Regions from separate parts of the Pseudonocardia yuanmonensis genome, predicted to be linked through region 2. Evidence: riboswitches for the same ligand, from Rfam matches in the RefSeq annotation. Region 2 holds a riboswitch; each other region holds the start of a gene.
The links. A riboswitch is a leader RNA that binds a small molecule or an ion and turns the genes downstream of it on or off. The one in region 2 is predicted to bind S-adenosylmethionine.
Positions count from the first base shown of each region.

Region 1 (3,268 bases), on a different contig from region 2:
GGCCTCAGCTCGGCAGGAGTCGGCTGGGCGCGCCCACCGCCGACTGGGTCAGCCCGGCGATCGGGACGCCGGCGGGAGCGAAGTCGCGGCCCTGGCCGAGCAGGTCGCCCTGCTCGAACGCCGTGTACGACGGCTCCACGTACGGCGCCTCCGGCGCGGGGGCCGGCCCGGTACCGTCAGCGGGGTCGTAGTGGGCCGTGAGCAGCGGCGCGAGGTCCGGCACCAGGTCCGGCGTGGCGGCCTGGGCCGGCCCGGTGAGGCCGACCACGGCGGCGCCCGCCAGGGTCGCGGACCCGGCGAGCCGGGTCAGTGCCGACCGAGGTGGTCGGTATCGGTGTCGCGGCACGACAGTGTCTCCACTTCTTCTCATCTGGGGAGCGGACGGCGGCGGACCGCGGCCCGGGAACGCCGGACGGTCCGCATGGACAGCGGCGGCGGTGGGGCGGACGGCGGTGGGCACGGCCCGGCGCACCGGTCGGCGGCCCGGACCGAGGCCGGGCGAACGGGGACGGCGGTGCGCCGCGGGGAACGCGAGGGTGAAGGGGGCGGGGCCGGCGGGGCCCGGGCCTCAGTTCACCGGCGCACTACACAGCGCGCTCGCCACGCGACCCAGATCGACGTGACGTCGATAGGCGAAGCGGTCGGTGAGGCGCACGACCGGAACTGTGTCATCCGGACGGAGCAGTGGAGATCATGGGGTCGGACAGAGGGTCGTCCCACGCCCGTTCCGGGCCATCTCGGGCCCTTCTCCGTGGCCCAGGTCACTCGTTTCGGCGGTTCATCGGCGCCGGAACAGGCCCGGAGCAGCGTGTGACGCGGGCCCGATTCTTCACGCGATCGTGTCGGTCGAGCCGGGAACCGATCACGCGCCAACGGCTCGACCTGGCGATTCTACGATGCCCTCCCCGACCGGATGACAGCATTGCTCTCGCCGCTCATGAACGCAGAGTGACCAGCGGTCCCGGCCCGGGGCAAAAGGGACGGAAATGCCGAGGAAATGGGTCGAGCCGCCCCGGAGATCGGACATTCACCGCCGATCTGGAACGCCGACGACCGCACTGTCCGGTCATTCTCGGCGCCGATTCCGCGGCCCGGATCACACTTGACCGGGCCCCGGATCGACACCTACCGTCGTCGTCAGGTCAAGAGCGCCAGCGCCAAGCCCCGGCTCGCTGGCCGGCAACCCTCCTCCGCGGTGGGGTGCTCCGGGTGACGACCGGGCCGCCGCGGACCCGCGGCCGGCAAGCGCGGACCCTCGTGTGCGGCACCTCGTGCCGTCCCGGGTCCTGAGTGATCCGGGAGGATCCACGATGTCCGACGTCCGCACCCAGGTCGACACCCAGATCGACTCGGCGCCGCGCTGCGCCGAGGCTCCGGGCTGCACCGCCGCCGAGGAGCCCGCGCGCACCGCGCCCGCCGCGGCGGCGACCCCGACCACCACGGCCCCGACCACCACCTCGACCACCTCGACCACCACCTCGACCACCACGGCCCCGGCACCGACGCCCCTGCCGGAGCTCGTCGGCACCGGGCTCCCGGTCCCGCTCGTCGACGGCCGCACCGTGCCCTACGCGAACCTGGACCTGGCCGCGAGCGCCCCCGCCCTGCGTGCGGTCGCCGACCACGTCGCCGAGCTCCTCCCCTACTACTCGAGCGTGCACCGCGGCGCCGGGTACGCCTCGCAGGTCTGCACCTCGGTGCTCGAGGGTGCCCGGGAGACCGTCGCCCGGTTCGTCGGGGCGCGCGCCGACGACGTCGTCGTGTTCACCCGCAACACCACGGACGCGCTCAACCTGCTCGCCGGCGCGGTCCCCGGCGCGACGCTGTGCCTGGACGTCGAGCACCACGCCACGCTGTTGGCCTGGCGCGGCACCGACCACCGCGTGCTGCGCGCCCCGGACACCGTCGGCGAGACCCTCGACCTGCTGCGGGACGCGCTCGCCGCCGAGCCCACCGCCCTGCTGGCGATCACCGGCGCCTCCAACGTCACGGGCGAGATCCTGCCGATCGACGAGATCTGCGCGATCGCGCACGCCGCGGGCACCCGCGTCGTGCTCGACGCCGCCCAGCTCGCCCCGCACCGCAGGGTCGACATCGGCGCGTCCGGTGTGGACTACGTCGTGCTGTCCGGGCACAAGCTCTACGCCCCCTACGGCGCGGGCGCGCTGATCGGGCGGCGGGACTGGCTCGACGTCGCCACCCCGTACCTCGCCGGCGGCGGCGCGGTGCGCTCGGTCGGCGTCGAGGACCGGGCGACCGAGGTCAGCTGGGCCCCGGCGCCGCACCGGCACGAGGCCGGCACGCCCAACGTCCTGGGCGCCGCCGCGATCGCCGCGGCCTGCCGCGCCCTCGACCCCGTGATCGACGAGATCGCCCCCGCCCACGAGCGCGCCCTGCTCGCCCGCCTGGTCGACGGCCTGTCCGGGATCGCCGGCGTGCGCCCGCTGCGGATCTGGGCCGACGCGCCGGACCGGGTCGCCGTCGCCTCCTTCACCGTCACGGACGTCCCGGCCGGGCTCGTCGCCGCGGCGCTGTCCGCCGAGCACGGGATCGGCGTGCGGGACGGCCGCTTCTGCGCCCACCCGCTGCTCGCCCGCCTCGCCGGCGGGGCCGACGCGGTGCGCGTCAGCCTCGGCCTGAACACGACCGGGGCCGACGTCGACCGGCTGGTCGAGGCCGTCCGCACGATCGCCGGCGCGGGCCCGGAGTGGGACTACCGGGAGGTCGACGGCCGGTGGACCCCGGCCCCGGACCCGCGCGACCTCGACCCGCTGAAGCTCGGCACCGTCGCCGGACCGGGCGGGGCGGCCTGCGGGCACTGAGCCCGCGCCGACCCCGCACCGACCCCGCGCGGACGGGCGCCCGTCGCCGAGCGGTGCGGCAGGCCCGTTCGGCCTGTGCGGTCGGGTGGACGGGCGCATCGTCGGCGCGTCACCGTCGTTTCCCCGCTGACGCGGGTGGTACACCCACCCCCGGGCGACGACCGGGTCGCGGCGAGCACGGAGAGTAGATGGCAGACGACGCAGCGCTGTCTCGAGCGCAGTCCGAGGAGACCGCGGAGCAGCACCCCCACGAGCCCAGCGAGATCACCTACGCGGAGCACCTGCATCCCGCGCGTCCCCGCACGCTCCGCCATCGCGCCCGGGCCAAGTCGCCCGTCGTCCGGCGGTCGGTGGCGAAGGACGGCGCGGCCACCGGCGAGAACCCGGCGTACGTGTCGTGGCTGCTCAGCCAGTCGATGCTCGCCGACGCCAACGAGATCGCCCGG
Region 1 covers NZ_BAABIC010000014.1:9,208-12,475, reverse strand. The annotation lists gene ABD990_RS20405 (hypothetical protein) at 5-346, opposite strand; gene ABD990_RS34455 (putative leader peptide) at 569-655, opposite strand; SAM riboswitch class IV at 1,141-1,254, shown strand; gene ABD990_RS20400 (aminotransferase class V-fold PLP-dependent enzyme) at 1,311-2,822, shown strand; gene treS (maltose alpha-D-glucosyltransferase) at 3,011-3,268, shown strand, end outside.
Region 1: another riboswitch for S-adenosylmethionine. It lies ahead of ABD990_RS20400 (aminotransferase class V-fold PLP-dependent enzyme); the one in region 2 lies ahead of thrC (threonine synthase).

Region 2 (3,268 bases):
GACCGACCAGTCCGGCGACGTGGCCTTCACCGGTACCGACGAGCTCGTCGCCCGCGGGGACCCGCTCCCGGCCCCACGCCGCTCCCGTGCGGGGCGCCGGCGCCCCGGACCCCACGGTTCCCCGGAGCCCGGCATCGGCGGGTCCGGACGAGCGAGGGGCACGCGGGACGACGACGGGCCCGGAGGAACGCGTCCCCCGGGCCCGGCGTGGTTCTCGTACTGCTCAGCGACCCTCGAGCGCCTCGCGGACGGCCTTGCTGGTCGCCGGCACCGTCGCGGTCGGCCGGGCGTGGGCGGACACGGCGTCGAGCGTCTTGAGGCCGTCCCCGGTGATCAGCAGGACGGTCTCCGCGTCGGGGTCGATCTTGCCGGCCTCGATCAGCTTCTTCGCGGTCGCGACGGTCACGCCGCCCGCGGTCTCGGCGAACACGCCCTCGGTGCGGGCGAGCAGCCGGATGCCCTCGACGACCTCCTCGTCGGTCACATGGCCGACGGCACCGCCGGTGCGGCGCACGGAGTCGAGGACGTAGGGGCCGTCGGCGGGGTTGCCGATCGCCAGCGAGCGGGCGATGGTGTCCGGCCGGACGGGCTGGATGAAGTCGTGCCCCTGCTCGAAGGCCGAGGCGACCGGCGAGCAGCCGGTGGCCTGGGCGCCGAAGATCGTGTAGGGCTTCTCGTCGACCAGACCCAGCTTGACGAACTCGCCGAAGCCCTTGTCGACCTTGGTCAGCTGCGAGCCCGAGGCGACGGGGACGACGATCTGGTCGGGCAGGCGCCAGCCGAGCTGCTCGGCGACCTCGTACCCCAGGGTCTTGGAGCCCTCGGCGTAGTAGGGGCGGACGTTCACGTTCACGAACGCCCACTCCTCGTGCTCGGCGGCGAGCTCGGTGGCGAGCCGGTTCACGTCGTCGTAGTTGCCGTCGACGGCGAGGAGGGTGCCGCCGTAGACCGCGGTGGTCGTGATCTTCGCCTGCTCCAGCGAGGAGGGGATCAGCACGACCGAGTCCCAGCCCGCGCGAGCGGCCGCGGCGGCCACGGCATTGGCCAGGTTGCCGGTGGAGGGGCAGCACAGGACGGAGAAGCCCAGCTCACGGGCGGCGGCGAGGGCGACGGCGACGACCCGGTCCTTGAAGGAGTGCGTGGGGTTGCCGGTGTCGTCCTTCACCCACAGCTTGCGGACGCCGAGCTCCGCGGCGAGCCGGTCCGCCTGGATGAGTCGGGTGAACCCGGGCTCGGTGTTCGGGAAGGACTGCACGTTCGCCGGGACCGGGAGGAGGTCCTTGTAGCGCCAGATCGACTTGGGGCCGGACTCGATGGACTCGCGGGTGACCTGCGGGAAGTCGTAGGCGATCTCGAGCGGCCCGAAACACTGCGGACACGCGAACTCCGCGGCGAGCGGCGTCTGGTGGCCGCACTCGCGACAGGACAGTGCACGAGCGGAGCCGAGGTCGAAGGTGGTGCCGGCAGGCGTGTCTGCAGTGAGAGTCATCAGATCTCCTCATCTGTCCCGCTGGTGCGGGCCGGAATTGGCACCTGGTCCGTCGACGTGCAGGCACCTGACGGTGCACTGCGCGGATCGTCGTTCGACGCCGGTTGCCGGGGCTTCGTCGGGCCGTTCCCTCTGCCCCTCTGGATGAGCCATATGCGGTTGTGCCGTACGGGTCCCGTGTGCGGAGCGCGCGTGGCGGCCGGAGTGGTCCGGATGACCTGCACGTTACGGCACGTGTGCCGCTCCGAGCCAGCCGGGCACGGGATCTGGGAGGCGTGTCACGGAGTGTCGGCGCCGTGCGCCACGATGGCGTCGGAGCCCGGCACACGCGGGACCCGCGCCGCACGCGAGAGGAGGTGGACCCATGCCGGCCACCACGCCGCCCGCCCCCGTGCAGCTCGTCGTGGGCGAGGAGGAGCTGCTGGTCGAGCGGGCCGTGAGCGAGATCCTCCGCGCAGCCCGCGCCGTCGACGCGGAGGCCGAGATCCGCCGGTACCGCCCCGCGGAGCTCACGCCCGGCGAGCTCGTCGGGCACCTGAGCCCCTCGCTGTTCGCGGAGGGTCGCGTCGTGGTGATCCAGGGGGCGCACGAGGCGGGCAAGGAGCTGGCCGCGGCGATCCTGGCGTACGCGGCGGAGCCTGCCGACGGCATCGTCCTGGTCGCGGTGCACGCGGGCGGTGCCCGGGGCAAGCAGCTGGCGGACGACCTGCGCAAGGTCGGCGCGGTCGTGACGAAGTGCGACCGGCTGACCCGTGCCGAGGAGCGTGCCGACTTCGTCCGGGCGGAGGTGCGGCGGGCCGGTGGCTCGATCACCGCCGAGGCCGTCGGCGTGCTGCTCGAGGCGGTGGGCTCGGACCTGCGGGAGCTGGCGTCGGCCACGAACCAGCTGGTCTCGGACACCGGCGGGCAGGTCGACGGCCAGGCCGTGCGGCGGTACCACCGTGGCCGGGCCGAGTCGTCCGGGTTCGCGGTGGCGGACAAGGCGGTCGCCGGCGACCGGGCGGGCGCGCTGGAGGCGCTGCGCTGGGCGCTCGTGCTGGGTGTCGCCCCGGTGCTGGTCGCGGACGCCCTGGCGGACGCCGTCCGCACTCTCGCCAAGGTCGGCGCGGCCGGCCGGGGGGACCCGAACCGCCTTGCGGGCAGCCTCGGCATGCCGCCGTGGAAGATCCGCAAGGCGCAGGGCCAGGTACGGGCCTGGCACCCCGCCGGTCTCGCGACGGCGATCGCCGCGACCGCGCAGGTCAACGCGGACGTGAAGGGCGCGGCGGCAGACCCGGCCTACGCACTCGAGCGCGCCGTCCTCGCGGTCGTCGACGCCCGCGGCACCGGCTGACCGACCCCGCGCCACCGGCGTCATGGAGCCATGGCGTGCTCAGGGTGCTCAGGGACTCTGGACGACGAGCGTCATGGAGCCACGACGCGTTCGGAAGCCCGGCCAACGAGCGTTGTGGAGCCATGACGCTCGCCTCAGCGTCGGCCGGCCCCTCCCGCACCGGGACGGACCATCTCCGAGAACGCGTCGACGGCGCTGTCCCACGGGAAAGGACAGCGCCGTCGACGGGAACGCTCGACCGGGCTCAGTGAACCCGGGAGCTCACCGGGCACGGAGGACGCGCCCGAGGATCACGCGCCGATCTTGGCGACGCGCCTGGCGATGGCCGCCTTGCGGTTGGCGGCCTGGTTCTTGTGGATGACGCCCTTGCCGGCGGCCTTGTCCAGGGCGCGGGCGGCGGCGCGCTGCAGCTCGACGGCCTTCTCGGTCTCGCCGGCCTCGGCGGC
Region 2 covers NZ_BAABIC010000002.1:110,313-113,580, forward strand. The annotation lists gene thrC (threonine synthase) at 224-1,489, opposite strand; SAM riboswitch class I at 1,496-1,640, opposite strand; gene holA (DNA polymerase III subunit delta) at 1,854-2,822, shown strand; gene rpsT (30S ribosomal protein S20) at 3,113-3,268, opposite strand, start outside.

Region 3 (3,268 bases), on a different contig from region 2:
CGGTGTGCTGAAGCGACCGGCGATGTCGAACTGCCGGCCACGGAAGGCGAAATCGCCCACCTGCCCGTCGCGCAGGAACCGTCCGCTCGCCGGGTCGGCCACGACGGCGTCGGACCCCCAGGAGTCCCACAGCGCGCGAACGGCGTCGAGGGTCTCCCCCGCCCGCTCGTACCGCTGCGAGTGCTGCAGGAACCCGCCCCTGCGGAAGTTCTCGCCGGTGTCCGCGTCCGAGCTGGTCACGACGTTCCACGCGGCCCGCCCGCCGGACAGGATGTCCAGCGTCGCGAACTTCCGGGCCAGCTCGAAGGGCTCGTTGAAGGTGGCGTTGATCGTGCCGGCGAGCCCGATGTGCTCGGTCACGGCGGCCAGCGAGGCCAGGACCGTGAACGTGTCCGGCCGCCCGACGACGTCCTGGTCGAAGACCTGCCCGCCGCGGGTCCGCAGCCGCAGCCCCTCGGCGAGGAACAGCAGGTCGAAGGTGCCGCGCTCGGCGGTGCGCGCCCAGTGCTCGTACGAGGCGAAGTCGATGTGGCTGCCCGACGCCGGGTCGCTCCACACGGTGTCGTGGTTGACGCCCGGGAAGTAGGCCCCGAGGATCACCTGCCGCTTCCGGGTGCGCTGTGCCGATGGTTCGCTCACGTGCTCGCTCACGCCGCCACCCCGGCGTACCGGTTCGCCGGCCGTTCCAGCCCGACGCGTTCGCGCAGCGTCCCGGGTTCGTAGGCGGTGCGGAACAGGCCCCGCCGCTGCAGCTCCGGGACCAGCCCGTCGACGATCGCGTCGAGATCGGTGGGCAGCACGGCCGGCCGCAGCCGGAACCCGTCGATCCCTTCGTCCCGCCAGGACTCCAGGAGGTCGGCGAGCGCGGTCGGGGTGCCGGCCAGCACCGCGGCTTCGGAGCACAGCGGGCTCCGCTCCTCGAGCCGCCGCAGCCGGGCGTGGGCCGCGTCGGCGTCGGCGTCGAGGACCACGACGAGATCGGCGAGCACCCTCAGCGGCGGCAGCGTGCGCCCGACCGTGTGCTGGGCGGCGCGGATCTCCCCGAGGATCGCCGGGATGTCGGCGGCTCCCTGCGGCGTGGTGAACACGACGTCCGCGGCGCGGGCGGCCAGCTCGTACGCCGCCCGGGCGTGGGCGAGCGCCACGACGAGCGGCTGGCCCTGCGGCGGCCGCGGCACGATGCCGGGCCCGCGCACCGCGAAGAAGCGCCCCTCGAAGTCGATCGTGTGCACCTTGTCGCGGTCGAGGAAGCGGTTCGTGGCGGCGTCGCGAATCTCCGCGTCGTCCTCCCAGCTGTCCCACAACCGCCGGACGACCTCGACGGCGTCGGCCGCCTCGTCGAACAGGTCCTGGACCGCGGCCGCGGTCCCCGGTGTGCCGAGCGTCTCCCGCCGGATCTCGGGCAGCGTGCGGCGCCCGAAGTGCCGCGCCTCGTCGGCGCGCGCCGAGGTCTGCACGCGCCAGCCGGCCCGGCCGTGGCTGTCGTGGTCGAGCGTGGAGATCGCCGAGGCGATGTGGAAGGGCTCGGTGTGCGTGGTCGTGACGGTCGGGACGAGCCCGACGTGGCGGGTCAGCGGCGCGACGAACGCGGCGACCAGCTCGGCGTCGAGCCGCCCCCGGACCTGGTCGGTGCGGCGGTCGGCGGCCCCGAGGTGGTCGCCGGACTGCAGGCCCAGGGCGTCCTCGATCGTGACCAGGTCGAGCAGGCCGCGCTCGGCGGCGCGGGCCAGGGCCGCCCAGTAGCGGGCGGTGAAGAGCAGATCGGGGCGGGCGCCGGGCTCGCGCCAGGCGGCGGGGTGCCAGCCGGCGCCGTCGAGCGCGACGGCCAGATGGATGGGGGCCATGCGGGCAGACCTCTCCTGCGGGAGAAGGGACGGGGATCGGGTCCTCGTCAGGCCCGACAGCCCGCGCTGGCCGTGCGCAGGAGATCCACGTGGCGCCGCCGCACCCCGAGAAACATCGCTCCTCCATCGCTCCCGGCTGTAGCACCCGCACCCGTCGGACGGGGGGTTGCTGCGGCGTCGTCGAGCCGGGTCTCTCGGCCGCTCTGGATGGTGTGGCCCCGTGGGCCGGAGCCACTGTAGGGATCAGCACGGCCCGTCCGTCAATACTCCGGGTGACATCTGTGATCAGCGACGCCGAAACCCGACCGACGTGTCCGGACACCGGATCCGGTGCTCTCGCCAGGCGAAACACAGTCGGCCCCGGGAACCACAAAGGACCGGACAACGACACGGCGGCGCCACGTCGGGCTCCTCTGATCACCCGACCGCGGTTACGGTGACTCACCGCCGGCACCGGTTCCCCGTGCCCTCTCGCGACGACCGGCAACGGCGTCGTCCACCGATCCGGTCCGATCCCTCTCCGGCCGTCCCCTCAGGAGCTGCCCCATGCGCTTCCAGGTCCTCGACATCGTCCCGCACGCCCCGCACCCGGTCACCGGCGAGATCATCTCCGTGCACGAGCGGCTCGAGCGGGTCGTGGAGAACGCCGTCCTCGCGGAACGGCTCGGCTTCGACTCCTACGCCGTCGGCGAGCGGCACGCCGGCGAGTTCGTCTCCTCCGCCCCGACCGTGCTGCTCGGCGCCCTGGCCCAGGCCACCGACCGGATCCTGCTCAGCACCGGGGTCACCGTGCTGTCCCTGCTCGACCCCGTCCGCGTGGCCGAGGACTACGCGACCGTCGACCAGCTCTCCGGCGGGCGGCTGGAGATCGTGATCGGGAAGGGCAACGAGGACAGGCACTTCCCGCTGTTCGGCCTCGAACTGGCGAAGCAGTACGAGTACCTCACCGAGAACCACGAGCTCCTGCGCCGGCTGCTGCGCGAGGAGGACGTGTCGTGGACCGGCGTGCACCACCACGACCTCCACGGCGTGACGACCCACCCGCGGCCCTTCGACGGGCCCTTCCGCATCTGGCACGGGTCGGCCACCTCCACCGCCGCCGTCGACCTCGCCGCGAAGTGGGGCGACCCGATCTTCACCGCCAACGCCCTGCAGCCGCGGGAGAACTACCTGGTCCTGATCGACCGCTACCGCGAGCAGCTCGAGGCGCACGGGCACGACCCCGCCGTCGGGTACGTCGGGTCCGGATCCGGCGGACTGTTCCTCGCCGACTCCGACGAGCAGGCGATCGCGGAGTACCGGCCGATCTACGAGGCCCAGGCGGCCACGCTCGCCGCGGCGCACGCGGGCGACCCGCGCAGGGGCAAGACCATGTCCTTCACGACGATCGAGGAGGCCGTCGCCCACGGCCCCGCGCTGGTCGG
Region 3 covers NZ_BAABIC010000025.1:102,857-106,124, reverse strand. The annotation lists gene ABD990_RS28470 (NtaA/DmoA family FMN-dependent monooxygenase) at 1-639, opposite strand, end outside; gene ABD990_RS28465 (LLM class flavin-dependent oxidoreductase) at 648-1,844, opposite strand; SAM riboswitch class I at 1,965-2,058, opposite strand; gene ABD990_RS28460 (LLM class flavin-dependent oxidoreductase) at 2,391-3,268, shown strand, end outside.
Region 3: another riboswitch for S-adenosylmethionine. It lies ahead of ABD990_RS28465 (LLM class flavin-dependent oxidoreductase); the one in region 2 lies ahead of thrC (threonine synthase).